One region of the Paenibacillus sp. FSL W8-0194 genome, then DNA from elsewhere that is predicted to be linked to it. Evidence: riboswitches for the same ligand, from Rfam matches in the RefSeq annotation. Region 1 holds a riboswitch; the other holds the start of a gene.
The links. A riboswitch is a leader RNA that binds a small molecule or an ion and turns the genes downstream of it on or off. The one in region 1 is predicted to bind cyclic di-AMP.
Positions count from the first base shown of each region.

Region 1 (7,543 bases):
ATCACGTTCAGCGCCTTCATCTGCGGTATGGCCGCCATGAACATCGCCGGAATGATGGCGAAATATTTGGCGACGTCGTTGGCGATGCTGAACGTCGTCAGCGCGCCGCGCGTCATCAGCAGCTGTTTGCCGATCGCCACCACTTCGATGATTTTGGACGGGTCGGAATCCAGGTCGACCATGTTGGCCGCTTCCTTGGCGGCGACGGTGCCGCTGTTCATCGCGATTCCCACGTCAGCCTGGGCGAGCGCCGGGGCGTCGTTCGTCCCGTCCCCCGTCATCGCGACCAGCTTGCCTTCGGCCTGCTCGCGGCGGATAACGGCGATTTTGTCCTCCGGCTTGCTTTCGGCGATAAACTCGTCGACGCCGGCTTCGCGGGCGATGGTCGCCGCCGTGAGCGGATTGTCCCCCGTGCACATGACCGTTTTGATGCCCATTCGGCGCAGCTGTTCAAAACGTTCCTTCATCCCCGGTTTGACGGTATCCTTCAAATGGATCAGGCCGTAGATTTTGCCGTCGACCGCCACGGCCAGCGGAGTGCCGCCTTCCGACGCGATCGCGTCGGACTTCGCCGCCAAATCCTCCGGAATGCTGCCGCCTTGGGCGAGCACCCACCGCCGCACCGCGTCGACCGCGCCTTTGCGGACATGCCGCCCGTCCTGCAAATCGATGCCGCTCATGCGGGTTTCCGCTTTGAATTCGACGAACTCGCCGCCGGCCGCAACCTCCGTGTCATAGGCGAGCTGCTGCTTGTTCATCAGCTCCAGCACCGACCGCCCTTCGGGCGTTCCGTCCTTGAGCGAGCCGACCGCGGCCCAGTACGCGGTTTCGGCAAGCGCCTCTCCTCCGACCGGAATAAATTCGCTCGCCATCCGGTTCCCGTACGTGATCGTTCCCGTTTTGTCCAGGATCATCGTGGTGATGTCGCCGGAGGCTTCGACCGCCTTCCCGGACATGGCCAGCACGTTGAACTGCGTCACCCGGTCCATCCCGGCGATTCCGATCGCGGACAGCAAACCGCCGATCGTCGTCGGGATCAGGCAGACGAGCAAAGCAATGAGCACCGGGATATCCAGCGGAACGCCCAAATATTCGGCAATCGGTGCCAGCGTGACGACCACGATCAAAAAGATGAGCGTGAGCGTGGTCAACAGCGTGTTAAGCGCAATTTCGTTCGGCGTCTTCTGGCGCGACGCGCCTTCGACGAGCGAGATCATCCGGTCAATGAAAGACTCGCCGGGGTCGCTCGTGATGACGACCTTGATCCGGTCGCTCACGACCCGGGTTCCCCCGGTCACGGAGCTGAAATCCCCGCCCGCTTCTTTCATGACCGGAGCCGATTCCCCCGTAACCGCCGACTCGTCGACCGACGCAAGCCCTTCGATGACCTCGCCGTCGCCCGGGATCATTTCGCCTTGGGACACAACGACGATGTCGCCTTTGCGCAGCTCCGTGGAATTCACCGCGATGATTTCGGAACCGACGCATTTGTTCGCGGACGATTCCTTTTTCGTTTTTTTCAGGGCGTCGGCCTGCGCTTTCCCGCGCCCTTCCGCAAGCGCCTCGGCAAAGTTGGCGAACAATACCGTAAACCATAAGATCAGGAACACCGCCAGATTAAAACCCGTGCGTCCGGCGGTATTGAAATACCCCGGAAACAGCACCATCAGCAGAACGACGAACGTTCCGATTTCCACCACGAACATGACCGGGTTTTTCATCATGACGACCGGATTCAGTTTAATGAAGCTGTCCTTCAGCGCCTGCTTCACGATGCTTCCCGTCAGCATGCTTTTTCGTTTTCCGTCCATGATTTTCTCCACCTCGTTTATCCATCGCTTAACATGCGTTTTTCGATGGGACGCTCCCAGCGAACCATCGCTTCCGTTTGCAAACCATTTCGACAGGCCCCTTACATCGTCAAAAACTCCGCGATTGGCCCCAGCACGAGCACAGGCAGGAAGGTCAAAGCCCCGATCAGGAGCACCGTTCCGACCAGAATCCCGGCAAACAGCTTCGTATCCGTGCGGAAGGTGCCGATCGATTCGGGAACGGGCTTCTTCCGCGACAACGAACCGGCCACGGCGAGAAGCGCGATGATCGACACATACCGTCCCAAAAGCATGACAAGCCCCGTGCTGACGTTCCAGAACACCGTGTTATCCCCCAGCCCTTCGAAGCCGGAGCCGTTGTTCGCCGCGGATGACGCAAATTCGTACAACGCCTGGCTGAGCCCATGATACAGCGGATTCGAAAGGGCGTCCGTGCCGAGATGCGTCAGGAACGAAATGGCCGTCGGCGCCAAAATGATCAGCGGATGCGCCAGGACCGCGACGGCGATCAGCTTCATTTCCCGGCTTTCGATTTTGTTCCCGAGAAACTCCGGCGTCCGCCCGACCATGAGGCCGCAAATGAACACGCCCAATATGGCGTACATCAGCATGTTGACCAGCCCGACGCCTTTGCCCCCGAAGACGACGTTCAGCATCATCTGAGCCAGCGGAGCCAGCCCGCCGAGCGGGGTCAGCGTATCGTGCATGTTATTGACCGAACCGGTCGTCGCCGCGGTCGTCACCGCCGTGAACAAAGCGGACTGCGCCACGCCGAAACGAACTTCTTTTCCTTCCATGCTGCCCTGCGAAGCGTCGATGCCCAGCTGATGGATCAGCGGGTTGCCGCTTTTTTCCGAGACGTACGTCAGGGACAGGAACGCCAGGAACAGCACCATCATGGCCGAAAAAAGAATCCAGCCCTGCTTGCGGTTGCCGGCGAAACGCCCGAACGTGTAAGGCAGCGCGGCCGATATCGTCCACATGCTTAAAATTTCGATGACGTTCGTGAGCGGACTCGGATTCTCGAACGGATGTGACGAGTTCGCCCCGAAAAATCCGCCGCCGTTCGTTCCCAGATGTTTGATCGATTCCAGGGACGCTACCGGCCCCATCGCGATATGCTGCACAGCGCCGCCAAGCGTGTTCACGGTCACCGCCTGATCAAGCGTCTGCGGCACCTTCAACCCCACAAGCACCAGGGTAACGATCAACGCGAGCGGCAGGAACACCCGGACATGGGCTTTGACGAAATCCTCGAAAAAGTTGCCGAGTCCGCCCCGCCGGCGGGTTATGCCCCGCATGAAAGCGATCGCCACGGCCAGGCCGGACGCGGCCGACGTAAACATCATCATCGTGATGACGATCATTTGCCCCAAATACGACATGCCGCTTTCCCCGCTGTAATGCTGCAGGTTCGTATTCGTCATAAAGCTGATGACGGTGTTGAAGGACAAGCTCGCCTCCATGTTTCCCGTCCCGTTCGGGTTTGCCGGCAGTCCGCCCATCCATCTCAGCGCCGCGTAACTTGCGGCCACCAGCACGACGTTCGTCGCCATCATGCTTAGGGCGTATGTTTTCCAGCTCATCCCGGAGCGTTTCCGAAGACCGATGACGGCATAAAAAAACTCCTCCACGGGACCGAACATCCGGTCCGTCCAGTTCGCCTCGTTAGAAAATACGTGGTAAATATAACTGCCTGCCGGTTTGACCAACAGCAGCAGCACCACGATCACGATGCCTATCTGCAATATATCCAAAATCGTTTCCTCCTCTTATAAGCGGGTCGAAGGCGTCTAAGCCTGCTCCGCCCGGCCTTTCTAAAACCGTTCCGGATGGATCAAGGCATACGCCAGGTAGACGAACACAAACGCCGTCAGCACCAAAACCACGATCATCGGCCTTCGCCTCCCCCATCCACGACATGGCCGCACCACATGAGGAACAGCAAAAAGATTCCGAACACGCCCGCAAGCGTTAAAATCATTAAAAAATCCATCATGGTTCAACGCTCTCCTTGTCAAATCCCTTATTTCAGCAAAAATCCGACTTCGCCGTTCAACGTGTGAATGACGTGATCCGCGCCAAGCCCCCGGTAAATGCCCGGCGAGTGATGCGCCCGGGTGATTACGTATATCGAATCCGGCGTCCAAGCACGGCAAATTTGCAAGTAACGGCACGTTAAATTCAAACTGTTTTCGAATATAAAAATCCGGCCGATCCGCCACTCAGGCACGACCCATTCCTCCGTGTTGTTGGTATGGAGCCGGATGACTTTGGAGACGCCCAGCTTCTTCAGATCGCGTTCTTCCTTGGCATTGTTCGTCAGCGCGGCGAAAGGCCGCTTGAGATAGATCAAAAGCTTGATAAAATTGCGCCCGGCCTCGTTCGGGGCCGTCACGACGATGAGTTCCTCCTCCACGGCTCTCGCCTCCTTTCGTTTCTGGATCGGGCAATCCGCAACAATCGCACCTTTTATTAAAAATGCTTATCCGAAATGCTGACCCGAATAAAAAAAAGCCGCAGGAAAGAGGATTCTTTCCCGCGGCTTCCAACATCCATGACCAAAGAAAGCCATGAAATATCGCTCACGACGAATGGGGCCTCTCCCGATACGCTTACGAGGTTAGCTGACGGATTAGGGCGTGAGAGTCGCCCTTCCCCCGTCCGGTTTTCGGACAAAGGGATTCACCCCGGCGCCATCCGCTTGTGGAAGCAAACGGCGCGTTGGTTCCCCCGCTTCCGGCCAAAGCCAGAATTCAGCGTTAAAGACGTTTCTATTGACTTTCATCCATTTTGTGCAACGTTGCGTTTTTGGCAATAAAAAACCACAGAGGTCATCCGATCCCCTGCGGCCGATGTTCATCGATCACAAGTTTCATCATTCCTCTCTCAGGCGACGCTTACGAGGTTAGCTGACGGATTCGAGCGGTGAGAGTCGCTCTACCCGCGATCGGATCCATGGCATCCGTTCGCAGGATTCACCCCGGCGCCTCCCTGCCTTCCGACTCTCACACCGGACGACGGGACGCGCGATTGGTTCCCCCGATTTCCGCTTCTTCAAACGGAAACTCAGCGATTTAAAAATGGAAACATGTTCAATTACGATTTGAATCATACACCCGCGTGCATCGGCATGTAAAGGAGACGCGAAATCGTTATCCGCGTAAAATGACGACCCTAGCATACAGGTTACCGCTTACAAAAGTCTTTATCTGCGCCAAGCTCTCGCATGCTCTCTATTTTTCGCGTTTTTGGCAATGGATTCGAAAGCCCCTTCTATTGCGTTCCTTTGAATCGGATCCCTTTTTCCGCAAACCGGCCGGGCCCAATCGAATCGTGAACCATTGCCCTATGGCGACCTAAAAGCATAAAGAATGGAGCAAAACAAAAAAGAGGCCGCATTGGCCTCTTTCGTTATATGTGAGTCTATGGAATTTCCCGCGGCGGCAAAAGCTTCTTTTTACGGACGAACGCTTGGATGGCGAAACATTGCCCGGTGCAACAAAAAAATCCCTGCAAAACAGGGATTTTCTCGGTCAGATCGTCAATGCGGTAGAGAGGACTCGAACCTCCACGGGCATACGCCCACTACCCCCTCAAGATAGCGTGTCTGCCATTCCACCACTACCGCATAATATTAACTTTTGCAGCAACTCTGTTATTATACACCGATTATCACGATATGTAAATAGCTTATTTCTTTTATCCAGTCCGATCCCAGGGAATATATGATCCGTTGCGTAAAAACGGGCCGTGGACCAAAGCCCGTTCATTCCTTCAACAGCTTGCCCAGCTTGGCGACCGTATCGCCTTCCGCCGTCGGAACGTTGATCGTGACGGTCAAACCCGGGTCGTCGGACGTCACAAACGAAACCTGCTCGAATTCGAGCCTGCCCGCGGCCGGATGATGAATGATTTTTTTCCCTTCGGGGCCGTTTAAGACGTCATGCCGCGGCCACCACGCCCTGAATTCTTCGCTTGCGCGGTTTAATTCCCCGATCATGTCCGTCCACCATGGATCCCCGGCGAATTTGGCGTAGTTTGCCCGAAATTGCGCCAGACGGTGCCGGGCATGGGCTTCCCAACGTTCCCGGAGCAGGCTGCGGACATCCGGGGAGGTAAACGTACGCCAGACGGAGTTGCGTTCCCTTGCCGGCATCGTTTCATATTCTCCATACACCATGCTGGCGATCCGGTTCCATCCCACGATGTTTAAGCGCTGGTCGGTCACGTAAGCCGGGCTTGTTCCCTGCAGGTCCAGAAACCGCTGAAGCGCCGGCGTAATTTCCGCGGCAGCCTCCTCCGAAACGGGGGGATACTGCTGCAAAGCAAGCAGAAACAGATGTTTTTTTTCATCGGCATCAAGCTGCAGGGCGCGCGCGATGCTCTCCGTCACCTGGGAAGACACCTGTATGTTTCGGCCCTGTTCCAGCCACGTATACCAATCGACGCTGATGCCGGCAAGCAGCGCCACCTCGCTGCGCCGAAGTCCCGGAGTCCGCCTGCGCCCCTCCACCTTCAATCCGGCCTGCTCCGGCGTCATCCGGGCGCGCCGGGTCCGCAAAAACTGGGCAAGCTCCCGAAGACGCTCCCCATCCGCTTTTTCCCACAAGTGCTTCTCCTCCCCTTCCCGTTCCCTAGGAGAATTTCTCCTAGGATAAACCCTCATCTAGTCCCATGATAAGAACCATTATACACTTTCCCGGTAACGGCGATGACTGCCGAATTTGCCTTTACGGAGGGATTGTCTTGGAAAAAGCGATGAACATCCAGTCCGACGGCCGCTGGAAGCCGGCTAAAGCGCTGCTGCTGCTCGGACTGTCGATCGGATACTTTATGGTGCTGCTGGACACGACGGTAGTCAGCGTCGCGCTGCCCGCGATCCGCGCCGACCTTGGCGGCGGGATTTCCGGCCTCCAATGGGTCGTCAATGCGTATACGATCGTGTTTGCCGGCTTCCTGCTCTCGATGGGCGGGCTAGCCGATAAACTGGGAGCGCGCCGCGTCTATGCCGGAGGCCTGGTCCTGTTTCTGGCCGCTTCGGCCTTGTCCGCGGCCGCCCCTTCGCTTGGCTTGCTGATCGCCTTGCGCGCCGTTTTGGGCATCGGAGGCGCGGCTCTGACGCCGGCCTCGCTAGCGCTCGTTGCCCATGCGTTTCCCGAACCGTCCGCACGTGCCAGGGCGCTTGGCATCTGGGCTGCGGTCACCGGGATCGCCATGGCTGCCGGGCCCGTTGCGGGCGGCCTGCTGGCCGATTCGCTCGGGTGGCGAAGCATCTTCCTGCTGAACGTGCCGCTTGCCGTCATCAGCTTGGCCATCGTCCTGCGGCTCGGCGCCGAAACCGCCCGCAAGCGGCGGCAGCCCCTGGATTGGACGGGCCAATGGACGGCTGTAACGGCCATCGCCGCGTTATCCTTCGCGCTCATGGAGGGATCGGCTTACGGCTGGGGATCGCCGATCGTGATCGCCGCTTTCGTCCTGACGCTCGTCAGCGCGGCTCTCTTTGCGCGGGCCGAAAGGAAAGGCCCCGACCCGCTGCTTCCGCTGGGAATGTTTCGAAACGCAACCGTATCGGCGGGAATGATTGCCGGCATGGCCGTCAATATCGGATTGTCGGGCATTTTGTTCGCGCTGCCGCTCTTTTTTCAACAAGCGCGCGGATTATCGGCTCATACGGCAGGCCTGGCCCTCCTTCCGATGACGATCCCGCT
Region 1 is NZ_CP150205.1:4,918,638-4,926,180, forward strand. Features, by position in the region: gene kdpB (potassium-transporting ATPase subunit KdpB) at 1-1,811, opposite strand, end outside; gene kdpA (potassium-transporting ATPase subunit KdpA) at 1,913-3,589, opposite strand; gene MKY58_RS22530 (hypothetical protein) at 3,859-4,251, opposite strand; cyclic di-AMP (ydaO/yuaA leader) riboswitch at 4,429-4,604, opposite strand; cyclic di-AMP (ydaO/yuaA leader) riboswitch at 4,714-4,917, opposite strand; tRNA gene MKY58_RS22535 (tRNA-Leu) at 5,381-5,463, opposite strand; gene MKY58_RS22540 (helix-turn-helix transcriptional regulator) at 5,602-6,444, opposite strand; gene MKY58_RS22545 (MFS transporter) at 6,582-7,543, shown strand, end outside.

Region 2 (7,543 bases), 2.2 Mb from region 1:
TTTAATCGATTATACTTCAACAACCGAGGGTTGTGGAACGAATTATTCGAAATGAAAAAAAGAGGAGGCCGCGAAACATCATTGGCGCGATGTTCATGTACAGCCTCTTCTGATGATTATCTGTTATAGTCCCCTATCCTTCCCGTTTTTCGGCATATACGGCGACATTCGCGTATTCGCCGATCAAAGGCGCCATCTGGCGGAAACCGAGCTTGCCGCCTGCAAGCGGAGGTCCGTACGTTTCGCCGTCGTCCTTCCACGAAAAAACCGGAAGGTCGTTAACGGCAAACGTAATGCATGGTCCGTTTTTTACGATCAGCATTCGGTAGGGCCTGGCCGCATCCATGACGCCCGGAATCGGGTCTGCGCCCTGCGCGACCAGGTGAAAACCGTAGCTTTTCCGCAAATTGCACGTGTGAAATTTCCGCTCCTCCGCCCATTTCCTCCGGAAATAGGAGACATGGAAGGCGTTGATTTCGCCGTGATGATACTGGTCGTATTCGCCCGTACGCGGCTTGATCGAAGGATCGAACAAATCCCGGCCGTCCAGACGACGACCGGGTTCTTCAGGTCCATTTATTTTTTCAGATGGTACGGAACAGTCGTTACGATAACGTCTTTGCGATACAGCAAATACGTGCGAATCATCAAACTCGTTTGGTTATGCAGCAGGTTTTGCCAGCTCCGCTTCGGTATGAACTGGGGAATGACGACCGTCACCTGATAATGGGACTCGCTGGCCTTTCGATGAACCATATCGATGAATTTGCTCAGCGGATGTATGATGCTCCGGTAAGGGGAAGGCAACGTTACCAGCCGGACGTCCGGCCGCCACTTCTTCCATTTTTCTTCGAAGCGTATTTCCTCTTCCTTTTCAAAAGGGATGTATACGGCAATGATCTGGTCCGCCGATAAGGATTGCGCATAATTCAACGAATGTTCAACCACGTGCGTGATGCCCGACACCGGGAGGATGACGACGTTTCCTTCGATCGGAACCGCCGGTTCGCAGGTCGACAAGCGAAGCTGCTCGCCTACCGCTTCATAATGCTTCTTGATTCTGTGGAACAAATAAACGATCAAAGGCAAGAATATTAACACCGGCCATATTTGCGGGAACTTGGTCACGAAAAACATGACCGATACGGTGAAGCTGATGAGCGCGCCGATCGCATTGATGATAAGTTTCGTCACCCAGCCTGCGGGTTTTTCCCGCACCCATTTCACGATCATCCCCGTCTGCGACAACGTAAAAGGAATAAAAACGCCTACCGCATACAGCGGAATCAAATGCTCCGTTTGCCCGTGGAAGGCAATAATCAGCACGATCGAAAGCAGCCCAAGAAAGATGATGCCGTTGGAATATCCGAGGCGGTCTCCCCTTACCGTAAACATTCTGGGAATGAACCGGTCTTTGGCAAGATTCACCGCCAGCAGCGGAAAAGCGGAATACCCCGTATTCGCCGCCAAGATCAAGATCAACGCAGTGGTTCCTTGAATGATAAAATACATGAAATTGCGCCCGAAGGTTTCCTTGGCGATTTGCGATACGACCGTTTCCTGCGCATTCGGGGAGATCCCCAAATAATAAGCCATGAACACGATGCCCGAGAAAAGCAGGGCCAGCAGAATGCCCATGGCCATTAACGTTTTGGCTGCATTTTTAGGGGCCGGATCTTTGAAATTTGGTATCGCGTTGGATATCGCCTCAACGCCGGTCAGCGCCGAGCTGCCCGATGCAAAAGCTTTTAGCAGCAGAAACAAGCTGATCCCTGCCACCGGCGTGCCGACTGGCGTATGCAGGTTAGGTGAAACCTGGCCGGTCGCGATATGGTACAGCCCCACGCCGATCAAAATGAACATCGCCAGCGCGAATAAGTACACCGGATACGCCAAGATGGAAGCCGACTCGGTGACGCCTCTCAGATTCAGGAGCGTAATGAGGATAACAAACGTGACTGCGATCGCCACCGTATGCTCATGCAGCACGGGAAATGCCGACGTGATGGCGTCCGTTCCCGCCGAGACGCTCACCGCCACGGTCAAAATGTAATCGACCAACAGCGAGCCGCCGGCCACCAATCCAGGATATATCCCCAAATTTTGCTTGGATACGACGTATGCTCCCCCGCCATGCGGATAAGCGAAAATGATTTGGCGATACGACAGAATCAACGCCGATAATAAAATAAGGACCCCGATTCCTATCGGAATCGAATACCAGAAAGCCGATGCGCCGACCGTGATCAGCACCAGCAGGATTTGCTCGGGACCGTAGGCGACGGAGGATAACGCGTCCGAGGAAAGTATCGCAAGTGCCTTCTTTTTGTTGAGCTTTTGTTCTCCCAATTCCGCAGATTTCAGAGGACGTCCAATGAGGAGCCTTTTTAACGCTGCCATCGTGTCATTCACCGCCACTGTTCAAGTTAAAGTTCCATGAAAGTATCCTTATTGTTTCCCCTTTTGGCCCAATTGGGCACACCAAAAAAAGCCACAGGAAAGTTGGGCTTTCCCGCGGCTTTCAAAAGCGCACGACAAATCCTTCTTTCATAACGCCTACGAGGTTAGCTGACGGATTCGGGATTGAAAGTATCCCTACACTCGACCTGCGAACATAATCAAGTGATTCACCCCTGGGACGAAGTTCCCTTCCTCCCGTTGGTTCCCCCGCTTCTGGATACAGAATTAAGCGATCAAGGAAAATGACAATTCAGGGTCACAAGTTCATTTACGAATGAAATCATACTCCCGTTGGATACTTACTGTAAAGAGGCAAAGAATCATATTGTAGCGCGAAAACGGGCAAATTGAATCCATGGCATCGCTTGCAACGGCTGCATCCTGTTTTTTTCTGGCCGTAGCCATGGTTCACGCCTGTTTTCGGCCGACGCTTAGAGCAGCGGCGAAATAAGCCTCATCAGCGATTCTGAAATGCGTTTCAGAATGCCTCGTTTCTGGAAGGAGTCCCAAGCGATGCGGACGGAGTCCTTGAAATCCTGCTCAAAATCGCGTTTGATGTCCAGCACGGTTTCGGATTCGTAAAGCACCGCGGCAAGCTCGTAATTCAGCTCAAAGCTGCGGATATCCATGTTGGCCGTACCGATCGATGCGATTTCGTCATCCACCAGCACGATTTTGGCATGAATAAAGCCGTCTTTGTAATGGTATATAGAGGCTCCCGCCTTAAGGAGGGGCGTAAAGTAGGATTGAGATGCCTGGTCGCTGATCACGCTGTCGCTTTTCCCCGGGTACAAGATGCGTACATCGATGCCTGCCGCCGCGGACAACCGCAGCAATGTTAATGTTTCCTGATCCGGTATAAAATATGGCGTGGCGATCCAAATCGATTTTTTTGCCGATGCCATGATGGCCAACAGCGCGTTGCGTATGCTTGTATCTTCCGAGCTTGGGCCGCTGGCCACGATCTGAACGGCCCCATTCGCCGGGACCCCCTGATCCGGAAAATATGACCTGTTCATGTAAGCGTCCCAAGAGTAATGGTTTTGGCCGCTGGTTGCGTACAGCCAGTCTTCCAGGAAAATGGCCTGCAGTTTATAGAGCGCCTTTCCTTCGATTTTCAAGTGGCTGTCGCGCCAGACCGGAAATTTTTTGGAACGGCCGAGATATTCGTCGCCGACGTTCAGCCCGCCGGTAAAGCCGACCACGCCGTCAACGATGACGATTTTGCGGTGGTTACGGTAATTGACCGTTTCAAGAAGCCAAGGCGAAAAAATGGGATCAAACTCGACGACCTCGATGCCGGCATCTTTCATCGGCTGCAAAAAGCGTTTACGCAACCCGTTGCTGCCCAATCCGTCAAAAAGAAAACGTACGATCACGCCCGATTCGGCTTTGCGGATCAGCGCGTCCCGAATGGCGGTGCCGATGCGGTCCGAACGATAAATATAATACTGGATATGGATATGGTGCGCGGCCTTTTCGATGGCTTGCAAAATTTCCGAAAAGGTTTCGTCGCCGTTGATCAACAGCTTGGTTTCGGTTTCCGTTGCTGCCGGGCCGCCGCCGAACCTTTCAATGACCTTGATGACATATTCCGACCTCTCGCTTAACAAAGACAATGGGGCCAAATTCAAACGCCTGCCCGCCAAAATCTCCCGGAACAGCTTTCTCTGTTCTTCCGCCCGGTGCAGATGTTTTTCCGTCTCCAGCGGCTTCTGCCAAAAAGCAAATACAACAGCACACCTACCGCCGGAAGAAATGCCAGGATCAAAAACCATGCCAGCGTGCTTTGCGGCGAACGGTTTTCCATAAAAATGATGAAGCCGATGCCTATAATCGAAAGCGGCCATAAAATGCCGATCAGCGTCGACAGGCGGATCACGGACCTGTTCATGACAAATAGGCCGACCAGCACCAGGACTACGACGATCACGATTTGAAAAACGCGGTTTTTCATATGTAGTAAAATTCACCTATTCTCCGATGTATAATTGGGTTCCGACTCATGTGTACGTTCTCATCTTGCTCCTCTCCGCGAAATAATTAGGACATGCTCACTCAAAAATCAAAAACCTGCTGATACACCCTAAAGGAAGCTGCTTATGCCATTTTAAATACTGCATGACGGTATGTCTATACATGCCGTTTTGGCTGCTTGCCTCCCCCCTGCATCATCAAAAAAACGGACAAGCAATCTTGTTGAACGCTAGTCCGTTTCCGTTGGTTCATTGTTCCCCTTATGGAGCTGTTTTCGCTCGACATGGGCCAATCCCCATTGATGCAAGGCTTCCAAAATCGGAGACAGGCTCTTGCCGTATTCCGTGATGGAGTATTCCACTTTCGGCGGGATTTGCGGATAAACGACCCGTTTAACGATCTCTTCCTCCTCCAATTCGCGCAGATGGAGCGTAAGCATCCTTTGCGTGATATCGGGCAGCAATCTTCTTAGCTCATTGAACCGCAAAGGTTGGCCCTGAAGCAAATGATAAAGGATCATCGGCTTCCATTTGCCGACGATCGAATCCAAGGCCACGACGAATTGGCATTGGGCAGGGTTCTTTGGCATGCGTTCGCCTCCTTTTCAGTACCTTTTTTGATACTATACCACATTATTGTGCCTACTTACCATAAGTAAGTATATATTATATGATCAGCTTGGAAGTGTTACTTCATTTAAAAACAGAAGGGAAGTTTGAATTATGGCAACCGTATTGTACATCACTGCACACCCCCTTCATCCCGAGGAGTCTTATAGCCTCGCGGTGGGCGCGGAATTTATTGAAGCATACCGTGAAGCAAATCCGGCAGATGAAGTCGTTCATTTGGATCTGTATAAAGAAAATATTCCGCAGATCGATGCCGATGTTTTAAGGGGGTGGGGAAAGCTTCGGTCGGGTTCGTCATTCGATCAGTTGTCCGAAGCGGAGGAATCAAAAGTAGCTCGTCTCGAAGAAATTCTTCATCAATTCATGGCAGCCGATAAGTACGTTTATGTCTCCCCGATGTGGAATTTTTCAGTCCCGCCGGTGTTGAAAGCATACACGGATGCGACCTCCATTCCGGGCAAGACTTTCAAATATACCGAAAATGGTCCTGTAGGACTGTTGCCCGGCAAGAAAGCCTTGCACATTCAAGCCAGCGGTTCCGTTTATTCGGAAGGTCCTCTTGCGCCGATTGAAATGGGATTCAGCTATCTGAGCAAGATTCTGCGGTTTTATGGGATTGAATCAGAGGCTGTTTTTGTAGAAGGAACGGCAGTATCGGAGCAGGCACCATTCGTAAAAGAAAAAGCGATTGCACTTGCGAAGGAAGTTGCCAAACGTTTCTGATCGGGGTTTGCACCGTTCCCGACCGGAAATCTGCAAGAATGCGAGGCCCTTGTTCTCCATAAAAAACCCAGTCATTAAATTATTCCTAAATCATAAAAAAAGCCTGTTGAAATGTTTCAACAGGCTGAACGTACACCTCAGATTTTCTTTCCGTGCTGCGGCCTTCTTCCGGTGTGAAGCTTTTCGGAATTTGCCTGTTCATGAGAGGACGGCTTATTTTAAGAAACCTTCTTTGAAGATGTCCAGCAGATGTTCAAGCGTCATCGGATCGCTGTAAGAAGAAGCCTCTGTGTCGATTTCAATCACATGCTTGTTTTTGACGGCCGGGATATTCTTCCAAGTGTTCGTCTGCATAAACGAGTTGTCTCCCGCCGCGCTTCTGCTGAGAACGATGTAATCCCCGGCATAATCGCTAAGCACTTCCGGGGAGAGCGTATAGTATCCGGGACCAAGCGCATCCGCTTTGACCTTCTCCGGCATGTTCAGCCCCATCGCCTGATACAGCAACTCGGTTCCGCGCGCCCAGGCGTTGCCGAATACGTAGAAGTTTTTCGAGTCGGTCTCGAACACCGATACGGTCGCGTTTTCGCCGATCTTCTTCTTAATTTCATCGCCGATTGCTTTAGCCCGTTTCGAAAAGTCATCCACCCAAGCTTTCGCCTCCTGCTCCTTGCTCAGCAGCTTCCCGATTTCAATCTGCTGCGCCAAATAGTCCCTTTTTCCCCACGTATAGGCGACGGTAGGCGCGATTTGTTCCAGCTTTTTGATATTTTTGCTGCTGGTGTCGGCAATGATCAAATCCGGATTCAGCTCGATGATCTTCTCCAGATTGCCGTCGGAGACGACCTCTACCCCTTTGAGCTTCCCGGTGAACAGCGGGTTTTTCTCCGTCCATTCATCTACGCCGACAAGCGTTCCCCCGAGGGAAAGCACGTTCGGCGCGTTCGTCAGAGCGACGATCCGCTGCGGATTGGCCGGCACGTCGACCGGGCCCAGCTCGGATTGATACGTGACTTTTTCCGTGCTCGCCGCAGACCCGGCCGCGGCTGATGCCGGTTCGCTCGCGATCGGGCCGGCGTTCGAGGGATGTTTAGAGGCGTTGTTCCCGCAAGCGCTGAGCAAGATGACGGACAACATAAAAACGACGGGCAAAAATAACTTTTTATTCATTTCCAAACCCCTTTAATTGATATTGATTCTCAATCTCATTTATTGAAATTACAATACCAATATTTATTAGGGTTGTCAACGAATATCCCGTGACCCTGCTGCGGTCAAATCGTTAGCCGTTTTGTCTCCAGGCCTCCAGGTTCAGTTCATTGTTGAGCGCCGCGGCGGTAAACGCCCCTTTAGCTGCGGCCGCAATGGCCTGATGCAGCCGCGACGCCGCATCTCCGGCGGAATAGACGCCCGGTACGGTCGTTTTTCCAAAATCGTCGACGACAACCATCCCATCCTCCGTTAAGCGGCAACCGATCCCTTGCGGCAAGTCCGAGCCCGTCGTCAGCTCCGGCTTAAAAAAGATCCCCCTGCATGGAATGGACGTGCCGTCTTCCAGAACCACTTGGCGCACGATCCCCTCGTTGGATTCAATGTTAAGGATCGGCGATTCGAACACTGGCACTTGATGCCGCCGGAGTTCTTCCCGCTGATCGTCCGTCAGCCCGGCGGGGCCGTTCGTGCAGACCGTAAAACGATTCGTCCATCCGGAAATAAGCGGTGCGAAGTGCATCAGATCCGCTCCTTTAACGATA
Region 2 is NZ_CP150205.1:2,693,912-2,701,454, reverse strand. Features, by position in the region: gene MKY58_RS12060 (DUF1961 family protein) at 134-550, opposite strand; gene MKY58_RS12055 (APC family permease) at 577-2,400, opposite strand; cyclic di-AMP (ydaO/yuaA leader) riboswitch at 2,540-2,702, opposite strand; partial or broken gene MKY58_RS12050 (cardiolipin synthase) at 2,892-4,417, opposite strand; gene MKY58_RS12045 (helix-turn-helix domain-containing protein) at 4,667-5,026, opposite strand; gene MKY58_RS12040 (NAD(P)H-dependent oxidoreductase) at 5,160-5,789, shown strand; gene MKY58_RS12035 (iron-hydroxamate ABC transporter substrate-binding protein) at 6,003-6,959, opposite strand; gene MKY58_RS12030 (NAD(P)/FAD-dependent oxidoreductase) at 7,072-7,543, opposite strand, start outside.
Region 2: linked by a shared signal. The riboswitch ahead of MKY58_RS12055 (APC family permease) and the one ahead of MKY58_RS22530 (hypothetical protein) in region 1 are both predicted to bind cyclic di-AMP.